DNA from 4 places in the Corynebacterium sp. USCH3 genome. Region 1 is predicted to be linked to each of the others. Evidence: predicted binding sites of a transcription regulator. Region 1 holds the regulator's gene; each other region holds the start of a gene.
What was found. Region 1 encodes LexA, which represses DNA repair genes until DNA is damaged. Its sites were predicted from a motif close to CGAACANNTGTTCG; they were not measured.
Positions count from the first base shown of each region.

Region 2: the regulator LexA is predicted to act here: its motif matches at 1,379-1,392, upstream of PQI66_RS03935 (SAV_6107 family HEPN domain-containing protein).
Region 3: the regulator LexA is predicted to act here: its motif matches at 1,632-1,645, upstream of PQI66_RS07400 (HNH endonuclease signature motif containing protein).
Region 4: the regulator LexA is predicted to act here: its motif matches at 1,339-1,352, upstream of PQI66_RS04670 (HNH endonuclease signature motif containing protein).

Region 1 covers NZ_JAQPZT010000001.1:410,383-413,587, reverse strand. Annotated here, with positions in the region: gene nrdR (transcriptional regulator NrdR) at 1-271, opposite strand, end outside; gene PQI66_RS01935 (hypothetical protein) at 353-880, opposite strand; gene lexA (transcriptional repressor LexA) at 1,143-1,889, shown strand; gene ptsP (phosphoenolpyruvate--protein phosphotransferase) at 1,958-3,205, opposite strand, start outside.
Region 2 covers NZ_JAQPZT010000002.1:141,014-144,218, forward strand. Annotated here, with positions in the region: gene PQI66_RS03930 (DUF3040 domain-containing protein) at 322-714, opposite strand; gene PQI66_RS03935 (SAV_6107 family HEPN domain-containing protein) at 844-1,281, opposite strand; gene PQI66_RS03940 (GNAT family N-acetyltransferase) at 1,435-2,055, shown strand; gene PQI66_RS03945 (methylenetetrahydrofolate reductase) at 2,037-3,038, opposite strand; gene PQI66_RS03950 (polyprenyl synthetase family protein) at 3,173-3,205, shown strand, end outside.
Region 3 covers NZ_JAQPZT010000003.1:260,577-263,781, reverse strand. Annotated here, with positions in the region: gene PQI66_RS07410 (tRNA (cytidine(34)-2'-O)-methyltransferase) at 1-276, opposite strand, end outside; gene PQI66_RS07405 (M18 family aminopeptidase) at 282-1,565, opposite strand; gene PQI66_RS07400 (HNH endonuclease signature motif containing protein) at 1,700-3,037, shown strand; gene PQI66_RS07395 (S9 family peptidase) at 3,052-3,205, opposite strand, start outside.
Region 4 covers NZ_JAQPZT010000002.1:291,652-294,856, forward strand. Annotated here, with positions in the region: gene PQI66_RS04670 (HNH endonuclease signature motif containing protein) at 51-1,265, opposite strand; gene PQI66_RS04675 (YccF domain-containing protein) at 1,449-1,856, shown strand; gene PQI66_RS04680 (FAD-dependent oxidoreductase) at 1,860-3,074, shown strand; gene PQI66_RS04685 (response regulator) at 3,044-3,205, opposite strand, start outside.

The DNA.
Region 1 (3,205 bases):
ACTGCTCAACGTCATGAGCGAGGATCTTGAGGTCGTCGGTGGAGACCTCGAGGCCCTGACACGCCCGCCCCACACCCCGGATGACCTTGTCCCGACGGAATTCCTCGGTCACCCCGCTTCGCTTGGTGACCAGAAGCACCGACCGCTCGAGGGTGGTGAACCTGGTCTTGCAGGAAACACACTCGCGACGTCGTCGGATGGCGGAACCGGATTCCACCGTACGTGAATCCACGACCCGGGAGTCTTCGGAACGGCAGGCGGGACAGAGCACAGGGGACTTCCTTCGGGACGGTCGACGAAACACTACGGCCCCGTATGCTACCCGTTGCGCCACATCTCGATGACTGTCCGGTCAGTACACCGGAACCACGACATCGCGGGTCGACGGCACGCCCGAGGGCCGTCCGCTCGCATCACCGATCCCGGTGACATCGTTGAGCGACGCAATACGTGCCACCGCGTCACCGACCGAAGCGCCGGGAACATGCTGCCGGGCGATGTCGGCGAGGGTGGCGCTGTCGTCCACCGTCACCGTCGCCGTCCCACTCGGTGTCACCGGTTCAACGGCGTGATCGGTGAGTGCCGGGGATGCGGCGAGCATGAGAACCAGCGACGCCAGTGACAGCAGCGTGACACCGGGCGAACCGACGACAGAGGACATCCGTCTGCGCATCCGGAGCCTCCGCGGGACAGACTCGAACGGACGTTCCTCACGACCCTGGGAGTGGGCACGCCGGGCGACCTGGACGGCGGACGGGTGACGTGTGGCGCCGTGGCCCCAGGTGTTCGATCGACTGGCCTCGTCGACGGCCGACCACTGCGGACGGCGGTAGACGGGACGATGGACGACGCTCCGGCGCCGGACCGACGTAGTGCTCATGACAACCCTCTTTCCGTGGTAGTGAACCTGATTCGCGGAATATGATAGGACCATGACAGCAGCGCGGCCGGACACCGTCGCTCACCGTAGCCGCAATCTTCGTCCGTGTGTTCGAACAACTCTTGATGCTGCCGACGCTAGCACGGGTGTTCGATGTTGTCCACAAAAACCTCGGCGTTATCGAACACCTTGATGAACGATGTCGGTCCGGTGATGTAGGGTCGAAACTACGACCGGTACAACAAGACCAGGAGTGGGTCAGATGTCAGAGAAACAGAATTCCTCCAGCGGGGCGGCGCCGGGAGGCCGGAAGCGGTCCTCCCCCTCCACCAGCAGCGCATCGGGAGACGACAAGGGCAGGGAGAAGCTCTCGGAGCGGCAGCGCCGGATCATGGACGTGATCAAGGACGCCACAAGGTTCCGCGGCTACCCGCCGAGCATCCGCGAGATCTGCGACGCGGTGGGGCTCAACTCCACGTCGTCGGTGTCCTACCACCTGCGGGAACTCGAGAGGAAAGGGTATCTCCGGCGCGAGGACAACAAGCCACGTGCCGTCGACATCAGGGACTTCGATGACGACACCCCGACCCGTCCCGGGCCGAAGCCTGCCGCCCCGGGCCCGGCGGGCATGCCGTCCCCCTCGTTCGTCCCCGTGGTCGGTCAGATCGCCGCAGGATCCCCGATCCTGGCTGAAGAGCACGTGGAAGCGCATTTCCCGCTGCCGCAGGAACTGGTCGGCGGAGGTGAGCTGTTCCTCCTCCAGGTGGTCGGTGAGTCGATGCGGGACGCAGGTATCTTCAACGGCGACTGGGTGGCCGTGCGCTCACAGAAAGTCGCCGAGCTCGGCGACTTCGTCGCGGCGATGATCGACGGGGAAGCGACGGTCAAGGAGTTCCAGAAGGACGGTTCGGGGGTCTGGCTCCTCCCCCACAATGACCTGTTCGAACCCATCCCGGGCGATAACGCCGACATCCTCGGCCGGGTCGTCGCCGTACTCCGCAAGATCTGACCGCAGTCCCGGCGCCCTCCGTCGCCCCGGGCGACTCGTGCGGTCGTGTTTGTTGCCCCGGGGTGGTACTAGAGTCCGAGAACGGCGGCCGCAGCCGCCTTCGCCTCCTCTGCTCCGTCTGCGTCAAGTGCGGCCGCAGCCATTTCACGGCAGACCGCGAAATCAACCTCACCCAACTGAGCTCCGACTGCGGCCAGTGCCGGAGGAGCGGCCGACAGCGACGTCACTCCGAGTCCTGCCAGCACACAGGCCAGCAGGGGATCAGCCGCCGCCTCACCGCAGACGCCGACCGCTGTCCTGGTGACCGCGCCGGCACGGCAGGTGGTGTGCACCAGTCGCAGAACCGCAGGTTGCCAGGGGTCCGTGAGATGTGCGAGAGAGGCCGACATTCGGTCGGCAGCCATCGTGTACTGGGTAAGGTCGTTCGTGCCGATGGACACGAAGTCCAGGTACGGCATCATCTTGTCGGCCATCAGCGCCGCGGCGGGGACCTCGATCATCGCCCCGGCGACGAGCCCCCGCTCGTGACACAGTTCAGCGAACCACTGCGCCTCGTAGACAGTCGCCACCATCGGCGCCATGACCCAGGTCTGTGCCGTCGACTGGTCACGCCCCGACTTCTTCAGAGCCAAGGCGATACCGTCGAGCTGACGCTCCAGGAGTTCCTGGTTAGTCCGGGCGATCCGGAGCCCGCGCACGCCCAGCGCAGGATTCTCCTCCGTCTCCGCCATCACGTAGGGCACCGGCTTGTCGGACCCCGCATCAAGGGTACGGACCACGACCTTTCCCTCCGGGAAGGCGCTCAGCACCTCTGCGTAGCGCTCCGCCTGCTCCTCCACCGAGGGTTCGGTGGTCTCGCTGAGAAAACCGAGCTCGGTCCGGAAGAGGCCGATACCTTCAGCGACCGATTCCGCCGCCTGGCGCGCCGCCGCACCGTCCTGCACGTTGGCGAGCAGCTGGACGCGGTGCCCGTCCCGGGTCTCTGCGGGGCCGTGCCAGCCGCGGACCTTCGATGCCAGTTCCGCGGCCGCCGTGACCCTCCGGTCGACATCCGAGGGATCGACCCCCGTCTCCACCGTGCCGGAGGCTGCGTCAATCAGGACCTCGGTGTCCGCCGGGATGCTGCGCAACTGCGTCCCAACCGCGACGACACAGGGGATGTCGAGCTGACGGGCGATGATCGCGGTATGGCTGGTCGCCCCGCCCTTCTCAGTGACCACGGCGATGATCAGCTCGGGGTCCAGCGTCGCTGTGTCCGCCGGTGCCAGGTCATCGGCGAAGAGGACGTGAGGCGAGTCGACGTCGGGAATGCCCGG
Region 2 (3,205 bases), on a different contig from region 1:
TTCAACCACAGTGACTAGCCCATCCGTCACATAAGGCGACATAAGCCGCATTGCGTTGCAGCACCACGCAGGAGGAGCGCCGACAAAAACACTCTGACCTGTAAATATGCGAATTGGATCACGGTGGGGGAAGGTGGGGGTCCATAATCGCAGACATCGCCCCGGGACAGCGATCCGCCCCCTGACACGACGTCTCCCGAGGGACGGGAGGGCAAGGTGGGGCGTTGTGGGGCATACGAAAACGGGCGGGCACCGATCAGTGATCGGTGCCCGCCCGTGGGGCCGTGACGCTGTCACCGACGGGTGACAGCGACCGGGGAACTATTCGAAACGCTTGCGGAAGCTGTCTTCCATACGGTCGGCGACGCCGCCGCCCTTCGGGTCAGTTCCGGGCTTGCCGGAGGCGGACCCGGCCTTGCGCGCCCCGGAACCGGACGATCCGCCACCTCGGAACGCCAGTAGTCCCCCACCGAACATCACGAGGAATCCGACGACCCCGAGGGCGACGAACCAGAGGCTGTTCTGCGACAGTGCGATCCCGGCGATGAGGAGGCACACACCGAGGAGAAACACCGCCACCGAGCGGATTCCGATGCTGAAGCCACCGCCGACCGGGCCGTCTCCGGCGGCCTGCCTGGCAAGGTTGGGGTCGTCGGCAATCAGCGCCTGCTCGATCTCCTGCAGCATGCGCCGTTCCTGTTCCGAAAGTGCCACGATCGTCCTCCCCTGAGGTGTCGGGTGTCGATATTTACCGGATGTTCCGTCTCTACCGTGTCAACGCACGACGGACGGAGAAAGTTCCGTGCTGATGCCCCGAGTCTACCCCAGCGCAGCACCGCCCCGTCACGCCACCTCGGGCAGGTAACCGACCCGTCCCCTCACGGCGTCCAGGAAGTCACAGGCATCCTGGTAAACCTCACTCACCTTCTCCTCCCGCAGGTCCGGGACCAGCCCCATCTCCACCTGGGCCACGAGCCGGGCATGGGGAGCGAAGCGTCCGCACCACCCCTGCATCTCGTCGTCCGCCGCGAGGGCGCGCACCTTCTCCCACGCACTTCCCGGCGGCAACCTCCGGCGCTTCTTCCTCGCGAACTGGATGACCGCCCCGGCAGCCCGCAGCGCCGCACGGTACGCCCACGTCAACCGCTCCTCACGGAGGAGGTCCGTGCGGCTGAGCTCAAGCAGCCGCTCCGCCTCGATCACGAAGGTCTCCGGCGGAACGGCGCCGCCCCTGCGCGACCTGCTCATCCCGGTGACACTCCCGGTGACTCCCTGCACCATGACCACCTCCTCCATCGTCCTGTCCCCGGTTCGTCCCGGGCGATGCCCTCAACCTACGGGCGACTCCGGACACGGTATACCCCTGGTGCCAAATCATCGAACATACATTCGAGTTTGATCATTCGGGCGAGGACCGCCGTCCCGTTTGGGACAATGGGCGGCGTGACCGACGACCACCACATCAGCGTGTGCAGCATCTCCGTCCGGGACTACGTGCGCCGCATCGACCAGCTTGTCGACATCCATCTGCGGGCGATGGGCTATCCGCCGGAGACCTTCCTCCCCCGCCGGCAGCTGTGGCTCTCCAACGCCGGAAAGGAGGGGTTCAGCTGTGTGGTCGCCTTGACACACCCCCCACGGTCGACGCCGGACCCCGGCAGTTCGCTGCACCATGCCGTCGGCGTCGCCTACGGATTCCCCGGCGACCGTGACAGCTGGTGGTACCGGGAGGTCCGTCGTGGCCTGCTTTCCTCGGGCCTCACCGCAGACGCCGCCGACGCCCGGCTCGCCGACTACGACGAGATCTCCGAGGTCCACGTCCACCCCGACTACCAGGGGCACGGCATCGGCCGACACATGCTGAGTGCCCTGCTGCCCCACCTCCACCGGCCCGTCGCAATGCTCTCCACACCGGAGGTCGCCGGCGAGTCGAACGCCGCATGGTCCCTCTACCGCGCCAGTGGGTTCCAGGACGTCCTACGCGGTTTCCGGTTCGGGTCCGACCCCCGCCCGTTCGGAATCCTGGCGCTCGACCGTCAACGCACCATGTCCTGACCCAACTCGGGCCCCCACGCCGGTGCCATCCCGAGATTGTGGAGCACCTCCTGGGTCGCACGCACATTGTTCATCGTCATGAAGTGCAGGTCGGGAGCACCTTCGGCGATGAGACGCTCCGCCATCGCCGAGGTCACCTCGATACCCGCCTCTCGGATCGACGCGGCATTCTTCACCTCGTCCCCGTCCGCGACGCGGGTCAACAGGGCGTCGAGATCCCCCGGCAGCGAGGCGCCCGAGAGTTCGAGCTGGCGGCGCACCGACTTCAACGACGTGATCGGCATCAGCCCGGGGATGATCGGCTTCGCACCGTGCACCGGGTCTGCGGCGGCCAACCGGTCACGCAGACGGAGGTAGTGCTCGACGTCGAAGAACATCTGGGTGATCGAGTAACTGGCACCCGCCCGCAGCTTCTGCAGGGTGTACCGGGTGTCGTCCTCCAGACTCCCGGCGCGGTAGTGCCCCTCCGGGAACGACGCGATACCGATGTCGAAGTCGGCGCATTCCGGCATCGACCGGGCGAGGTCGATCAACTCGTGGGCGAAGTTCAGCCCGCCGTCGACCGGGGCCCAGTCCCCCATCGGGTCCCCCGGGGGGTCGCCCCGCAGAGCCAGCAGGTTGGTCAGTCCCAGCGCGGCGAACTCCCGGAGGATGTCGCGGAGTTCCTCCTCCCGGTGGTCCACGAGTGTCAGGTGGAGCAGCGTGGTCAGTGGCTTCACCGCCAGCCGTGACGCCACCCGCTCCGTCCGTTCCCTGCTCGACCCGCCGGCCCCGTAGGTCACGGACACGAAGCTCGCGCCGAGGTCGTGGAAAGCCTCGGCCGCCGACCAGAGCCGCTGCTCTGCCGCATCGTTGCGCGGGGGCATGAACTCCACCGAGAAGGGGACGCGTCCGGGCGTCCCCCACTTGAGGGTGTCGGCGACGGCGACCTGCAGGCTCGCCGGAGCGGGGCGGTGGATGTCGCGGTGAATTTCATTGACCATAGGACACCATCCTAGAAGACCTCCCCGGGCCTCGGGCAGGTCGAGGTCCGCATTCCCGTCACCGGTCCCTACTATTGGGGTGAACCGGAGGCGTCCCACCGCTTCCCCCCCACCCAGCAACGGAGGACCCCACGATGGCCGATGCCGCCCCGACGACGACCTGGCAG
Region 3 (3,205 bases), on a different contig from region 1:
CTCGGCGTGGGTGGTGAAGGCGAAGACCCTCGCCCCGGGCAGTGCGTCGAGGGCGGCGTCCAGCGACGGGTGGACGTGCACGTCGGCGAGGTCGTGGTAGTCCAGCCCCGCGCGTCTGAGGTGCTTGTCGTCGAAGTTGAAGCCCAGGGGCTCCGCCAGGTGCAGGGAGGCGCCGGTACCCGCACACAGGCGGATCGCGCTGCCTGTGTTGCCGGGAATCGCCGGGTGCTCGAAGAGGATGTGGCAGTAGGGGGACGTTCCGGTCGTCTCGGCCATGCCGGTCACTGCTCCCACCATGCCCGCAGCGCGTCGGTGAACCAGGCGAGGTCGGACACGCCCGCCATCTCGCGGGCGGAGTGCATCGACAGCAGCGGTATCCCCACGTCCACGGTCGGGATGCCGAGCCGGGTCGCGGTGACCGGCCCGATGGTCGAGCCGCAGGGGACGTCGTTGTTCCCCACGAACACCTGGTCGGGCACCCCGGCTGCGCGGCAGGCCGCACGCCACGCCGCGGAGGTGGCGGCGTCCGAGGCGTAGCGCTGGTTCGCGTTGATCTTCAGGACGGGGCCGCCGTTGACCACCGGACGGTGCACAGGGTCGTGCCTACCGGCGTAGTTCGGGTGGACGGAGTGCGCGGCGTCGGCGGACACGCAGGACGACCGCGCGAACATCGCCCGGGTCTCCTCCTGGTCGGCCCCCAGGGCGGCGGCGGTGCGGGTCAACACGTCCTCCAGCACCGGGCCCGCCGCCCCGCTGGTGGTCGCACTGCCGACCTCCTCGTGGTCGAAGGCCGCGAGCACCGGGATGCCGCCGTCGGGACTGTCCGGGCCCAGTGCCAGGAACGCCTCCAGGGAGGTGAAGACGCTGCTGAGGTTGTCCATCCGCCCGGCGGCGAGGAGGTCGTCCTGCGCCCCGAACACCTCTCCGCGCTGGGCGTCGACGGTGATCAGGTCGTGGGCGAGGATGTCGTCGGCGTGTACGTCGGGCACGTCGAGCGCCCCGGCGATGACCTCACCGATCGTCGGCGAGCCGTCACCGACGGCGAACACCGGCTGCATGTGCTGCTGCCGGTCGAGGGTGAGCCCGTCGTTGACGTTGCGGTCCAGGTGGATCGCCAGGTGGGGGACGCGCAGCACCGGGCCGGTGCGTACCAGGTGGTCGGTGCCGTCCGCCAGCACGACCCGGCCGGCGAGGCGAAGTTCACGGTCCAGCCAGGCGGGCAGGATCGCACCGCCGTAGACCTCGACCGCGGCCTGCCGCCACCCGCCCGGCCCGACGATGTCCCCGGCGGGCTTCAACTTCAGCCCCGGCGAATCGGTGTGGGACCCGACGATGCGGAAGTGCCGAGCCCGGCCGGTCTCCCCGGCGGGTTCCGGGGTCCGCCAGGCCAGGACAGCCCCACCACGCACCAGGTAGTGACCGCCGGGGGCGGCGTCCCACCGGGCCTTCTCGTCCTGGCGGACGAAACCGGCCGCGTCCAGCCGGGACGCCACCTCCGCGGCAGCGTGGTAGCTGCTGGGGGCGGCGTCGATGAAGTCGATGAAACGGCGGGCGAACTCTGTCATGGACCCCAGTAAACCACCCGCCCGGGACACGGAGTGACTGCGGGACGCCACCGCTACCATCGTGATCGAACATACGTTCTATGTTTCTCCTTTTCGAGCATGCCGTGTCCGTCACTCTGGATAAGGTGATCGATATGTCGGACACCACACCACCGCCACCACACCCACCACATCCGCCGGAGAGCCCGCTGCACGCGGACCTCCGCTTCCTCCGGCAGCTCGACCAGGCCGCGACCGAGCTGCTCGTCGACGGCGGTGCGCGCCCCCGCTGGGCCGTCGAGGTCGACGCCGCCCCCGCCGTCCGGGCCGTGCGCCGGATGAACCAGGCGATGGTCGAGGTCGCCCGTCTGTCGACCCCGGAGGAGTCCGCCGATGTCGCCGACCACTGCTCGCGGATTCAGGCCCAGCTGGCACTGCCCCGTGGACGTGCGGAGATATTCTGCGACCTCGGGATCCTGTGCCGGCGGATGCCGCTGCTCAGCGACCATCTCGACGGCGGCATGCTCGGCTACGACCACCTGCGGGTGCTGACCCGCGCCACGGACGGGGTCGACCACTCCGACGCCGGGCTGGTCTCCGCCGTCGAGGAAGCCCTGGTCGCGGCACTCACCCCGCGACGGCACGGCCAGGCGGTCCCCGGACCCCGCAGCCTCTTCCGACGACTCGCGACGGCCGTCGGCGAGGTCGACAAGCTCGCCCGTCCGATCGACCCCGACGCTCCGGCGACGGACCCTTCCCTCCGGGACCAGCGGCGGGTCAGCGTCGACACCTACGACCCGGCGGCGACCACCATCGCCGCCACCCTGCACCCGGCCGAGGCCGACGAGTTCCTCACCATCCTCGACGCGGTCTGCCAGGACAGGGACTGCTCCCGGGCGGACGGGCTGATGCACCTCGCACGGGGCAGCGCCACGGTGTCGGTGACGCTGAACCTGTACCGCGAGATCGACAGCCCCTCCGTCACCACCGCCGCCGGCCACTGGCTCGACGACTTCGCCACGGCCCGGTTCATGCAGCAGGTCACCCATCTGCGTGTGCCGGGACACGACCGGGTGGAGAACTACGTCCCCACCGAACAGATCCGCGCCTTCGTCCGCGGTCGCGACGGCAGCTGCCGCTTCCCCGGCTGCGACGTCCCCGCGGACGACTGCGACATCGACCACGTGCGGCGCTACGACCACGCCGCCCCCGCCGCCGGCGGCCCCACGGACACCCGCAACCTGCAGTGCCTGTGCCGCAGGCACCATCTGCTCAAGACGATGGGCAGGTGGGACCCGACGATCGCCGCCGACGCGACGGTGATGTGGACCAGTATCGACGACGGGCACAGTCATCTCACCGAACCCGTCGGCCCCCTGGCCCGCTTCGCCCGGACCACCTTCGCTGACCGGGCCTCCCGCCGGTTCGCTGTCGTCCGGCGGCACAACACCGCCCGCCTCCCGGACACCGGTGATCCGGAGGTTCCGTTCTGACCCGACAGCTCAGGTCAGGGTGCCACGCCGTGCTCACGGAGGAAGGAGACCATCCGCTCGGCGATCCTGCGACGGTTCACCGCCTTGACGAACTCATGTCCCTCGTCCTCCATCACCAGTTCCCCGGTGGGAACCCCGCTGGCGTCCAGCGCCGCCTTCATCTGCCGG
Region 4 (3,205 bases), on a different contig from region 1:
AGCACGTCACCGTCGGTTGCACCTGGAAACCCCGCGCCGGGGGTCGAGGGTCAGCGGGGGTGGCGTGTCGGCGACAGCGGCCCCGCGGCAACCGTGGTCACCATCACCCCGCCCGGACCGGTCCAGGTCACCGTCACCGCATCATCGTCGCTTTTCGCCGCCCAGACCTTCGCCGTCTTCAGCGTGTGGTGGGTGCGGCACAGACTGATCCCGTTGGCCACGCCGGTCACCCCGTCGCTGCCCGGATCGGTGTGCGGGGAGCTGACCAGATGATCGTGGTCACACTCGTCGGCGGCGACGCAGCAACCCGGGAACCGGCAGTGCCCGTCCCTGCCCTGGATCCGGGCCTTCTGCGCCGTGGTGAACCGGTAGGCCCGCGTGTCGGGGATCTGCGCTGCGTCGGGAAGGTGCCGTACCCGGCGGGCCAGGTGTGCCAGAGCGGCACCGGTCGTCGCCGAGACCCACCCGGTGCCGAGCACGAAGCTCGGCGCGTGTGGGTGAGAACGGTAGGTGTTCACCGTGACGGTGAGCTGGTCAGCGCGCCCGCCGAGCAGGCCCAGGGCGACCTGGCCCCGGCAGGCCGACATCGCCGGCGCCCCAGAGACGTCGGATGCAACGCCGGGTGTGTTGTCGCGTGTGTTGTCGCTGCGGATCTGCAGGGCGGCGGTGGTGATCGCCGACCACAGGGCTCCGGCGGTGATCTCGCTGCCACAGTCCAGGGTCAGTCGGGTACCCCGCCGGGTCAGGGACACCGCCTCGGTCTCGGCGGTTTCGGTGTCGGCCACGGCCAGGGGTGCGACGGTACACAGGACTTCGTCGGTGACGTCGGCCAGGGCGGTCCACACGGTGATGCCCGTGGTATTGGTCCAGGCGGCCACGCCGAGGGCGACGGCGGCATCCACCGTCGCCGCCGGAGCAACGCCGTCGGCACCGGCGCTGGTGGCGCTGGCCAGGGCACGGGCATGCCGGTTGATCCGTGACCAGATCGCGTCGAGGTGGTCGACGGAGTAGCGTCCGTCGGCGCGGAACGCGGCGAACAGGTCAGGCATGCGTAGGGCCAGGTCGGCGGCGTGGGTGTAGCGGTGGGCCTCTGCCACGGTGCGGCGGCGTACCGCCAATGCGGTGGCGTGGCGGGTGTGGGCGGGGATGGTGGTGAGAAAGGCGACGAGGTCGAGTTCGGCGGTGTTGACGGCGGTGGCGTAACGGTCGGCGAGGGTGGTGTAGGACTCGCCGGTGGTGGGTTCGGTGGTGTAGGTGGTGGTCATGCTGTCCCCTCCTTCGGATACGAACACGGTATCGCAGCCGTCGGACATGAAAACGGGGAACCTACAGAGAGATCGAACATATGTTCCACTCTCTCCATGGGTGGCACCAGCCACGCCGCGGCCGTGGTCCCGGAAGGGACGAACCCCAGGAACTTTCTCAGGAGCTGCCCTAGAATCGGGGACATGAAGCTTCTGCGTCTCATCCTCAACATCATCTGGCTGGTCACCGGCGGCATCTGGCTGTTCATCGGCTACATCTTCTTCGGGCTCCTCGCCTGTATCTTCATCATCACCATCCCCGCGGGCGTCGCATCGTTCCGCATGGCCAGCTACGCCCTGTGGCCCTTCGGTCGTACCGTCGTGCGGAAGGACGGTGCCGGCGTCGGCTCCGGCCTGATGAACCTCGTGTGGTTCCTCGTCGCAGGCCTGTGGCTGGCACTCGGCCACATCGCCACTGCCGCGTTGCAGGCCGTCACCATCATCGGACTCCCCCTCGCCTGGGCGAACCTCAAGATGATCCCGGTGACCTGCTTCCCCTTCGGCAAGGCCATCGTCCAGGACTCTTCCACGACGGTCATCCCGGCCCCCTGACCTGTGCACCGCCCCCACCGTACCGACCTGCAGGCCGACGTCCTCGTCGTCGGTGCCGGACTCACCGGCAGCGCCGTCGCCTGGAAACTCGCGGACCGCGGACGGTCCGTCATCGTCGTCGACCGTGACGTCCCGGCGTCGGCCCACGGCAGTTCACATGGCTCCGCCCGCATCTTCCGCTACCCCTACCCGGACCCGCTCTACACCCGGCTCGTCGTCGACGCGGCCGCGCAGTGGGACGACCTCGAACGTCGCACAGGCCGTCCCCTGGTCACCCGGTGTGGAGGAATCGACTACGGCGACGTCCGCGACCCCGTCCACCTTGCCGGGGTCCTCCGGGACGCCGGGGTCGACCACGAGCTCATGAGTCCGACTACCGCGCAGGACCGGTGGCCGTTCCTGTCTTTCCGGGGACCCCACGAGAGCACCCCGGTGCTCTGGCATCCCGGCGCCGGGGTGATCGACGCTGAAGCAACCGTGCGCGCCCAGCAGGCCGAGGCGGTCCGCGGCGGCGCTCTCTTCCTCGACCACTGGACGGTCTCGTCGGTGCGACGCCTCGGCGGCACCCGTACCGGATATTCCGTCATCTCCGCCTCGGGATCAACCATCGAGGCCGGCCAGGTCGTCATCGCAGCCGGCGGCTGGGTCAATGACGTGCTGGCCACCACCGAGCTCCCCGACAGCTTCCTCCGCCGTCTACCGACGGCTCAGGTCAGCGAGGAGTACGCCTACCACTTCCCCTACCGCGACAGCGCGGCCGACTGGCCGACGACAATCAACCTCACCCGCGAACTGCAGGTCTACAGCCTGCCCGGCGGACGCGACGCCGGCGGCCGCGGCCAGAAAGTCGCCGTCTACAACGCGGGGCGGAAAATGAACTCAGCCGCCCACCAGGACGGTGTGGTCGACGCGACGAACCGCACGCTCGTCGTCGACTACGTCCGACGGAACATGCCGGGCCTGGTCCCCGAACCGTATGCGGAGACCACCTGCCTGTTCACCACCCTCCCGAACGACGACTTCCTCATCGACGGGACCGACGGCGTCACCGTGGTCTCCCCCTGCTCCGGCCACGGCGCCAAGTTCGCGCCGTTGATCGGCGACCTCGTCGCCGGACTGGTGACCGGACGCTCCACCGTCCCGGAACAGTTCAGGGCCCCGGCAAACCCCGGCCACCGCCGGGAAACTCACCACCCGGTGCCGGACGACCGGGTGTAGAGATGCTCGGGTCGCCCTGAGCTTCCGTACCGCAACCGCACGGTGACCAGCCCCCGTCCGGCCAGCGCCGACAGCCGACGCTGCGCCGTCGCCCGGGAGACCCCGGCGACGTCGGCGACCTCCGCGGCCGA